Regions from separate parts of the Bacillus sp. SORGH_AS_0510 genome, predicted to be linked through region 2. Evidence: riboswitches for the same ligand, from Rfam matches in the RefSeq annotation. Region 2 holds a riboswitch; each other region holds the start of a gene.
The links. A riboswitch is a leader RNA that binds a small molecule or an ion and turns the genes downstream of it on or off. The one in region 2 is predicted to bind S-adenosylmethionine.

Region 1 (3,283 bases), 400 kb from region 2:
GGAAAGACTGATTGATAGTCTAAAACGTGTTAACTGGCTTCCACTTGGTTCTGGTGCGTTAGCAGGGACTACTTTTCCTATCAACCGTGAACGTGTAGCAGATCTGTTAGGATTCGAAACCGTGTATCCAAACAGTATGGATGCCGTGAGTGACCGTGACTTTATTCTCGAATTTTTATCGATTGGTTCTATAATCATGACACATATTTCTAGATTCTCCGAGGAACTAGTAATTTGGTCCAGCCAAGAATTCCAGTTTGTTGAGTTAGATGATTCATTCTGCACGGGCTCAAGCATTATGCCGCAAAAGAAGAATCCGGATGTACCAGAACTGCTTCGTGGAAAAACAGGTCGTACCTATGGCAACCTTATTGGGCTTTTGACAGTGCTAAAAGGATTGCCGCTTGCCTACAATAAGGACTTACAAGAAGATAAAGAAGGCATGTTTGACACCGTGGAAACATTGGAAGGATCTTTAAAACTATTGGCACCAATGATTGAAACGATGACGGTTAATAAAGATGTGATGCGTAAAGCAATTAACAATGATTTCTCGAATGCTACGGATATTGCGGATTATCTGGTTACAAAGGGGTTACCATTCCGTGAGGCCCATGAGGTCATTGGAAAAATTGTTCTATATGCGATCCAGTCCAATAAGTTTTTACTAGATTTGAGCTTTAAAGAATATCAAGAGTTTAGTCCTTTATTTGAAGAGGATATTTACGAGGTTTTAGCTCCAGAACACGTAGTTGCCGTTCGAAACAGCTTTGGAGGTACGGCTCCGGAGCAGGTGGAGAAGCAAATTGAGCTTGCTGAGGGGAAATTGAAGCGATAAAATGTGAGAAACCTGCCAAACGGTGGGTTTCTTTTTGCTGTGAAAAGGGGGATGTAGGAGATTTCTACACGCTTTTGAGAAATATCTACACATTTTTGCCTTTTTTCTACACGTTTCTTCGATATATCTACACACTTTTACATTTTTTCTACACAGTTTTATAATATATCTACACAAATTGATAATTTATCTACAATCTATCATTTTTCTAAGGAGTGGTTTTCCATTAGCGGTTTTATCATTGATTTACTTGTTGATATCGCAGGAGAAGTCATTGAATTTCTCATACCTGATCGGTTCTCTAAATCGAAATTTGAAAAGAACTTAATTAGACTAAGGGAAGAAGACTGGTTCACTTCACTCGAAAAGGATGTTAGATATGCTTATATCATTCACCAAAACAGAAAGGTGAGGCGGTTCTTAAGCAGTGAGCAAAATATCAAAATGATTACCAGTATGGATTTTGAAAAGGAAAATTTTATTAAATTAGTAAAAGAAGAACATGCCAAATTTACAAGTGGTGTCCGTTAGTTACAATTGAAAGAATATATTGACATTTAACACTGCATCAACTACAATTCTCTTTATAACTTGGAAATTAAATGAAAAATCAAATAAAAACTCTTATCCAGAGTGGTGGAGGGACTAGGCCCGATGAAACCCGGCAACCTTCAAGGTATTCCTTGAAAAGGTGCTAATTCCTGCAGGTTATTTTTTAACCTGATAGATAAGAGGAGGAATCCAACCCTCTTCTTATTGAAGAGGGTTTTTCTTTGTAAAAATTAAACAGCCGCATGTTAAAAATCGTGTAGGGAAGGGATGGATGATTGTGTCTGTAATAAAAGTGGCAATCCTGGGTTTTGGAACAGTTGGTGAAGGTGTCTATCGAACAATACATTCACACAGTGAGGAGCTTGCAGCCGCATTAGGAAAGAAGGTTGAAGTTACAGCAATTTTAATCAGGAACAGGGAAAAGGAAAGAAACATTAGTGAGCATGTGTTAGTTACTACAGACTTTGAAGAAATCCTGAAGCTCAAACAACTGGATATAGTTATTGAGGCCATCGTCGATAAAGAGCCAACCTTTACCTTTTTGAAATCAGCGATTGAGCGTGGATGTCACATCATTACGGCGAATAAAGAAATGTTCGCCCATCACGGGAAAGAACTGCTTGAGCTGGCAGATGAGAAGAAAGTTTCGGTTGGTTTTGAAGCTACTGTTGCCGGAGGAATTCCCGTTATACAAACACTTAGACAGTTATTAAACATTAATCGTGTGAAGCAAATTCGAGGAATTCTCAATGGTACCTCCAATTTTATCCTCACAGAAATGAGGGAGAAAAAGCAGACATTTGCTCAGGCGTTAGTATTAGCACAAGAGAATGGCTTTGCTGAAGCTGACCCGACAAATGACGTGGAGGGCTTTGATGCTTTTTATAAAACCATGATTTTAAGCAGACTGGCTTTTGGAAAAGAACCCAACTGGCAGGATGTTAATCGTGAAGGGATTACTTCAATAACAAGTGACTTGATTGATGCGGCAGAAAATGCAGGGCTAAGGTTTAAGCATATTGCGAGTATTACAAGGTTGGGTGATCAAATTAATGCAACTGTCAAACTAGCCCTAGTGGGTAAAGAACATCCTTTTTACCATGTTGAAGGCGTCCAGAATGCAGTAAATGTCCAATCTGATATAGTTGGAGAGATTACTCTTCAGGGACCAGGAGCTGGAATGTTTCCTACAGCGAGTGCGGTAATTGAGGATTTAGTTCATGTGTGTAAAAATTCCCCAGAAAAACAGAATAATGCGTGTTCTCAAGAAGCGGTAACGGGGTTTAGTAAGAGTGACAAGAAGGAAACGTGGCTTGTGCATGGAGTGAAGCATAAACAGGGGACTCCTTCCATTACTTGGATTGAAGAAGTGGCGGATGAAACGTTTGTAATCAAAGCGACAGATAGAGAAATTGCCCTGCTGGCCAAACAAAATAATCTTATCTATTATCCGATTATAGGAGAATACGAGAAGGTGAAACAGATAAAAGCGCTTAAGGCTTTATAAGAATCTACAAACAATGAAAGAGCTATATGGCTCTTTTTTTCATTTTACGAAAGCCATGCTCTAGATCTACTTTTTTCAGAGATAAGAAGGAAAAAGTAGAAGTAGCCAGGCTCTAGATCTACTTTTTTAAAGAGAAAAAAGAAAAAGTAGAAGTAGAGAGGTTCTAGATCTACTTTTTTCAGAGATAAGAAGAAAAAAGTAGAAGTAGAGAGGTTCTAGATCTACTTTTTTCAGAGATAAGAAGGAAAAAATAGAAGTAGAGAGGTTCTAGATCTACTTTTTTCAGAGATAAGAAGGAAAAAATAGAAGTAGAGAGGTTCTAGATCTACTTTTTTCAGAGATAAGAAGGAAAAAGTAGAAGTAGCCAGGCTCTAGATCTACTTTTT
Region 2 (3,283 bases):
AATTTTTTGCAGGCCTTGTAAAGAAGGTTGGTGAGTATATTGCCGAAGGGCATGACGTTATAAATTTAGGACAAGGAAACCCTGATCAGCCAACACCGGAACATATCGTGTCCAAATTACAGGAGGCGGCAGCTAACCCGATCAATCATAAATATTCTCCGTTTCAGGGGCATAGATATTTAAAGCAGGCTGCAGCTGATTTTTACTTTAGAGAGTATGGCGTAACGATCAATCCTGATAAGGAAGTGGCTATCCTTTTTGGGGGCAAAGCAGGACTTGTGGAGATTCCTCAATGTTTGTTAAATCCGGGTGATACCATTCTTGTACCCGATCCTGGCTATCCGGATTATTGGTCGGGGGTTGCACTGGCAAAAGCAGACATGGTTACAATGCCATTGAGGGAGAAAAATGCATTTTTACCTGACTACAACGAACTTTCTTCCGATACGTTATCAAAAGCAAAGGTCATGTTTCTGAATTACCCTAATAATCCTACTGGTGCTGTTGCCACTGAAGAATTTTTCATAGAAACAGTGAAACTAGCAAACGATCACAATATTTGTGTTGTTCATGATTTTGCTTACGGTGCCATCGGTTTCGACGGTCATAGACCAATCAGTTTCCTAGAAACCGAAGGGGCAAAAGAAGTAGGAATCGAGATCTACACACTATCTAAAACCTATAATATGGCGGGCTGGCGTGTTGGTTTTGCTGTGGGGAATGAGAGTGTGATTTCAGCGATTGAACTTCTTCAGGATCATCTTTATGTAAGTATATTTGGAGCTGTTCAGGAAGCAGCAGCTACTGCCTTAACTGGGTCTCAAGATTGTGTAAAAGAATTAAACGAACTGTATGAACGCAGAAAAGGTGTGTTAATTAACGGTCTACGTTCGATTGGGTGGGATGTGAAAGCGCCTAACGGGTCTTTTTTTGCATGGCTTAAGGTACCAGACGGGTACACATCCGCACAATTTGCTGAAATCCTGCTTGACCAAGCACACATTATGGTTGCACCTGGTATTGGTTTTGGTGAATTCGGTGAGGGCTTTGTTCGTGTAGGGTTATTATCATCCGAAGATCGGTTGGCTGAAGCTGTCAGAAGAATTAGTTGTTTAGAAATGTTCAAAAAATAGGTTGACAAATGTTTTTTTTCTTGCGATAATCCAAAATAAAGTTTTACAACTTAAAAATGTGAATAATTACGAATCGTTTTCTTATCAAGAGCAGGTGGAGGGAAAAGCCCTATGAAGCCCGGCAACCGACTTAACTAAAGTTAAGCACGGTGCTAATTCTTGCAGCAACTGGCTGAAAGATGAGAAGATGTTAGTTTCTTGATGCTAACCTCTTCTTTTCGAAGAGGTTTTTTATGTTTTTTTTGAAGGGAAGTTGAAAAGAATGACTGAAATTATTGCTACATATCTTGTACATGATGAAAATAATCCTGAAAAAAAAGCCGAGGAAATAGCCCTTGGATTAACCGTTGGTTCTTGGACCAACCTTCCTGAACTCGAACAAAACCAACTGCGTAAGCATAAGGGCAGAGTCGTTTCCATTGAGGGGAAAGATTGGGAAAAAGAGGGTCAGGCGATTATACGAATTGCTTATCCAACCCTAAATTTCTCTAATGATTTACCAGCGATTCTAACCACTGTTTTCGGAAAATTATCACTAGATGGAAAAATAAAATTACTAGATTTACAGTTTGATGATGTCTTAAAAAGTCATTTCCCTGGTCCTAGATTCGGTATCGAAGGGATTCGAGAAAAAATAAACGTTTATGATAGACCACTAGTTATGAGCATTTTTAAAGGAGTGCTTGGTAAGGATATTCACTTTTTAGCAGAGCAGTTAAAGCAACAAGCTCTAGGTGGAGTGGATTTAGTCAAGGACGATGAAATCCTATTTGAAAACGCGCTTACTCCTTTTGAGCAAAGAATAACAGCGGGGAAACAAGTCTTAAGAGAGGTCCATGAAGAAACCGGGCACAGAACCCTATATGCAGTAAACCTAACAGGAAGAACATCACAATTGAAGAATAAGGCAAAAAAGGCCGCTGAACTTGGTGCCGATTTATTATTATTTAATGTGTTCTCTTATGGATTGGATGTTCTACAAGAGTTGAGAGAGGACAATGAAATTGGGTTGCCGTTAATGGCTCATCCTGCTGTTAGCGGGGCATTGACCTCTTCGCCGGAATTTGGCCTTTCCCATTCCTTGCTTCTCGGGAAGTTGCTTCGTTATGCAGGTGCTGATTTATCCCTTTTCCCATCACCATACGGAACGGTTGCGCTAGAGAAAACTGCGGCCCTTTCAATTGCAAGTGAATTGACAATAGAGGATGTTTTTAAAAAGGCATTTCCAGTACCATCAGCAGGAATTCATCCTGGATTGGTTTCCTTGTTAATCCGTGATTTTGGTATTGACTCAGTGATAAATGCAGGTGGCGGCGTTCATGGTCATCCAGATGGTGCTCGTGGGGGAGGTCTTGCCTTCCGCCAAGCTGTTGATGCAAATCTGCGAGGATTGACATTAGCAGAAGGGGCTAAACAGTATGATGAACTAAAAACTGCGCTAAAGCTATGGGGAAATGCTGAGGTGACGGTATAGATGGCAAAGCCGGTTATTTATTGTGATTTTGACGGGACTGTTACTGAAAGTGATAACATCATTGCCATAATGAAAAAATTTGCTCCTCCCGAATGGGTGGAAATTAAGGATTTAATTCTATCGCGACAGATTTCCATTAATGAGGGTGTAGGGAAATTATTTTCCTTATTACCTAGTGATAAGAAGAAAGAGATAACGGAGTTCGCAATCGAAAATGCAAAAATTAGACCTGGTTTCAAGGAGTTTGTAGCTTTTGTGCGTGAAAAAGGGATTCCACTCTACATTGTAAGTGGCGGGATAGATTTTTTTGTTCATCCAATCTTGGCAGAATACGCCCCATTTGATGGAGTCTATTGTAATCATTCGGATTTTTCAGGAGAAACAATCAAAATTCTCTGGCCGCATGAATGCGATTCCTATTGTAACAATGATTGTGGTTGTTGTAAGCCAAGTATAATGCGTAAACTGAACCATCCAAATGAGAGTTTCAAAATCGTAATTGGCGATTCTGTAACGGATTTAGAGGCGGCTAAACATGCGGACTTTGTTGTTAGCAAGGGATTTGCTTCAGGAAAAATGTATGGAATGGGGTATTAACCATCAAGGGTTTCATACTTTCTTCGATTGTATCGAGGAAATCAATAAAAGAATTGAGGTGGGTGAACTATGTTAAAGG
Region 3 (3,283 bases), 2.2 Mb from region 2:
AATACTATTAACGATTTGCTGCTTGCTCTTTTAAAGCGTCTGCTTTATCAGTACGTTCCCAAGGAAGATCCACATCTGTACGGCCAAAATGTCCGTAAGCAGCTGTTTGCTTGTAAATTGGGCGGCGAAGGTTCAACATGTTAATGATACCAGCTGGACGTAGATCAAAGTTTTGTTCTACTAATTCAACTAATACATCTTCACTTACTTTACCTGTACCAAATGTATCTACAGAGATAGAAACAGGTCTTGCTACACCGATAGCATAAGCAAGCTGTACTTCACATTTCTCAGCAAGTCCAGCAGCAACGATATTCTTTGCTACGTAACGTGCTGCATACGCTGCAGAACGGTCAACCTTTGTAGGATCCTTACCAGAGAATGCGCCACCGCCGTGACGTGCATAGCCACCGTAAGTATCAACAATGATTTTACGGCCTGTTAAACCAGCATCCCCTTGTGGTCCGCCAATTACGAAACGGCCAGTTGGGTTAATGAAGTATTTTGTATTTTCATCGATAAGTTCTTGTGGAACAACCGGATTGATAACATACTCTTTAAGATTACGTTGGATTTGCTCCAATGTAACCTCTGGGTGGTGTTGAGTGGAGATAACGATTGTATCAATACGAACTGGTTTGTCGTTCTCATCGTACTCAACTGTTACTTGTGTTTTTCCGTCTGGACGAAGGTAAGGAAGAATCTCTTCTTTACGAACTTCTGTTAAACGGCGTGCAAGCTTGTGCGCAAGTGAAATTGGAAGCGGCATAAGCTCCTTTGTTTCATTACATGCGAAACCAAACATTAAACCTTGGTCCCCTGCACCAATTGCTTCAATTTGCTCATCTGACATTTGGCCTTCACGAGCTTCAAGTGCTTGGTCAACACCCATCGCGATGTCTGGAGACTGTTCATCGATAGAAGTTAAAACTGCACATGTTTCGGAGTCAAATCCGTATTTTGCACGATTGTAACCAATGCTTTTAATTGTTTCACGAACAATTTTTGGAATGTCCACGTAAGTTGAAGTTGTGATTTCGCCAGCAACTAAAACTAAACCAGTTGTAACTGAAGTTTCAGCAGCAACACGTGCATTAGCATCTTTTGCTAAAATAGCATCTAAAATGGAATCAGAAATTTGGTCACAGATCTTATCGGGATGACCTTCAGTTACTGATTCAGAAGTGAACAAACGACGTTTTGTTGACATCTGAATTCCTCCTATATAGTGAAATAAGTGAGGTTATCTGTGTGGGTATGTAATGACCTTGCCGTTTAACCTCGGGTTGATACGGAACTCATTCCCTTAGTAGTATGAAATAAATACAGGGTTTTTATTAGTAGAACAATATTTTGCTCAAAACCCTATAGTAAATTCTAACGATGGAATAAAAAGAAGCGATAATGTTGCACGATTTCCTTTTACAAATAAAAAACCTTTCCATCTCTGAGGAAAGGTTGATAGCAAAAGTTTGCGTGCCTTTCACTCTTATCGTTCAAGGCGAAGCCTTGCTTCAGGTTTAGCACCTTTGCCCAAAAATTGCTGATTGTAGTGTACTACGCTCTCACACTTTTCGTTTGCAGGTTGCTGGGTTTCATTGGGCCTGTCCCTCCACCAGCTCGGGATAAGAGAGTATCCGTTCAAGGGTAAATCATAACCTACTCTGTCGAACAATGTCAATGCATTTTTCAAGGAAAATTAATTTAAATCTTCACTATCTATTTTTCATTAATTAGTATAGATTATTCAATTGAATGTGTTATACTTTTTAATATGTTACAACCATTAAAAAATGGATAAAGGAAGGTTGCAGTAAATGAATTCTGTTCATAGTCCTAATGAATTAAAACAACTGTTATCAGAAAGTAATGTCCACGTGCAATTATCAGTTCCCCAGTTAGTAGAAAAGATCTTATGCCGTAATGAAGGTTCTTTAACCTCGACTGGTGCTGTAAGCGTTTCAACTGGTAAATATACAGGCCGCTCACCTCAAGATAAATTCATTGTGATGGAAGAATCCACAAAGGATAAGATTGCTTGGGGTTCGTTGAATCAACCTATATCTGAAGAAGTATTTACGAAACTTTATCAAAAAGTCTTAAATTATTTAAAACAACAAGAAGAAATTTTTGTTTTTAAAGGATTTGCAGGAGCGGATAAAAAATCCCGCTTACCAATCCAGGTAGTGAATGAATTCGCTTGGCACAATCTCTTTGTTCATCAGCTGTTCATTCGACCAACAGAAGATGAATTGCTTTCACATGACCCAGGATTTACGGTGATTTCTGCACCGAATTTCAAGGCAGACCCTAAGGTCGACGGAACTAATTCCGAGACTTTTATCATTATTTCCTTCGAGCGCAGAATTGTTCTTATTGGTGGAACAGAGTACGCAGGAGAAATGAAAAAGTCTATTTTCTCAGTCATGAATTATTTATTACCCGAAAACAATATTTTCTCCATGCACTGCTCAGCGAATGTGGGTATTGAGGGAGATGTTGCTTTATTCTTTGGTCTATCCGGAACTGGTAAAACGACTTTATCCGCTGATCCAAACCGCCGTTTGATTGGTGACGATGAGCACGGTTGGTCCTCTAACGGTGTCTTTAATATCGAGGGAGGCTGCTATGCAAAGTGCATCAACCTTTCTAGGGAAAAAGAACCACAAATTTTTGATGCGATTCGTTTTGGGACGGTGCTTGAAAATGTCACTCTTAACAAAGAATCGAGGGTTCCAGATTACGATGATGGCACGTTAACAGAGAATACCAGGGCAGCATATCCAATCGATGCCATTGATAATATTGCCGTGCCAAGTATTGCGGGTCACCCGAATACGATTGTTTTCTTAACTGCAGACGCGTTTGGGGTCTTGCCTCCGATATCAAAATTAACGAAGGAACAAGCGATGTATCACTTCTTAAGCGGGTATACCTCTAAGCTTGCTGGTACAGAACGTGGTGTTACCTCACCTGAGGCAACATTCTCAACTTGCTTCGGTGCACCATTCTTACCGCTTCCTGCTACTCGTTATGCTGATATGCTGGGTGAAAAAATCCTTGAGCACAATGCAAACGTATTTCTTGTGAATACCGGTTGGACCGGCGGTGAGTATGGCGTAGGCAGCAGAATGAAGCTCTCCTATACAAGAGCAATGGTTCAAGCTGCACTTGAAGGTGAATTGAACCATGTCGAGACAACCAAGGATGAAATCTTTGGATTGAATATTCCACTTCATATTGCCGGGGTTCCTGATGAGGTATTGCAGCCAAGTAAAACTTG

Region 1: linked by a shared signal. The riboswitch ahead of QE429_RS20965 (homoserine dehydrogenase) and the one ahead of mtnW (2,3-diketo-5-methylthiopentyl-1-phosphate enolase) in region 2 are both predicted to bind S-adenosylmethionine.
Region 3: linked by a shared signal. The riboswitch ahead of metK (methionine adenosyltransferase) and the one ahead of mtnW (2,3-diketo-5-methylthiopentyl-1-phosphate enolase) in region 2 are both predicted to bind S-adenosylmethionine.

The regions. Positions count from the first base shown of each region.
Region 1 is NZ_JAUTAU010000001.1:4,103,806-4,107,088, reverse strand. It holds gene argH (argininosuccinate lyase) at 1-838, shown strand, start outside; gene QE429_RS24560 (hypothetical protein) at 734-1,015, opposite strand; SAM riboswitch class I at 1,460-1,572, shown strand; gene QE429_RS20965 (homoserine dehydrogenase) at 1,668-2,897, shown strand.
Region 2 is NZ_JAUTAU010000001.1:3,700,863-3,704,145, reverse strand. It holds gene QE429_RS18910 (pyridoxal phosphate-dependent aminotransferase) at 1-1,133, shown strand, start outside; SAM riboswitch class I at 1,212-1,319, shown strand; gene mtnW (2,3-diketo-5-methylthiopentyl-1-phosphate enolase) at 1,396-2,607, shown strand; partial or broken gene QE429_RS18900 (2-hydroxy-3-keto-5-methylthiopentenyl-1-phosphate phosphatase) at 2,608-3,280, shown strand; partial or broken gene QE429_RS18895 (methylthioribulose 1-phosphate dehydratase) at 3,274-3,283, shown strand, end outside.
Region 3 is NZ_JAUTAU010000001.1:1,520,348-1,523,630, reverse strand. It holds gene metK (methionine adenosyltransferase) at 8-1,210, opposite strand; SAM riboswitch class I at 1,487-1,632, opposite strand; gene pckA (phosphoenolpyruvate carboxykinase (ATP)) at 1,818-3,283, shown strand, end outside.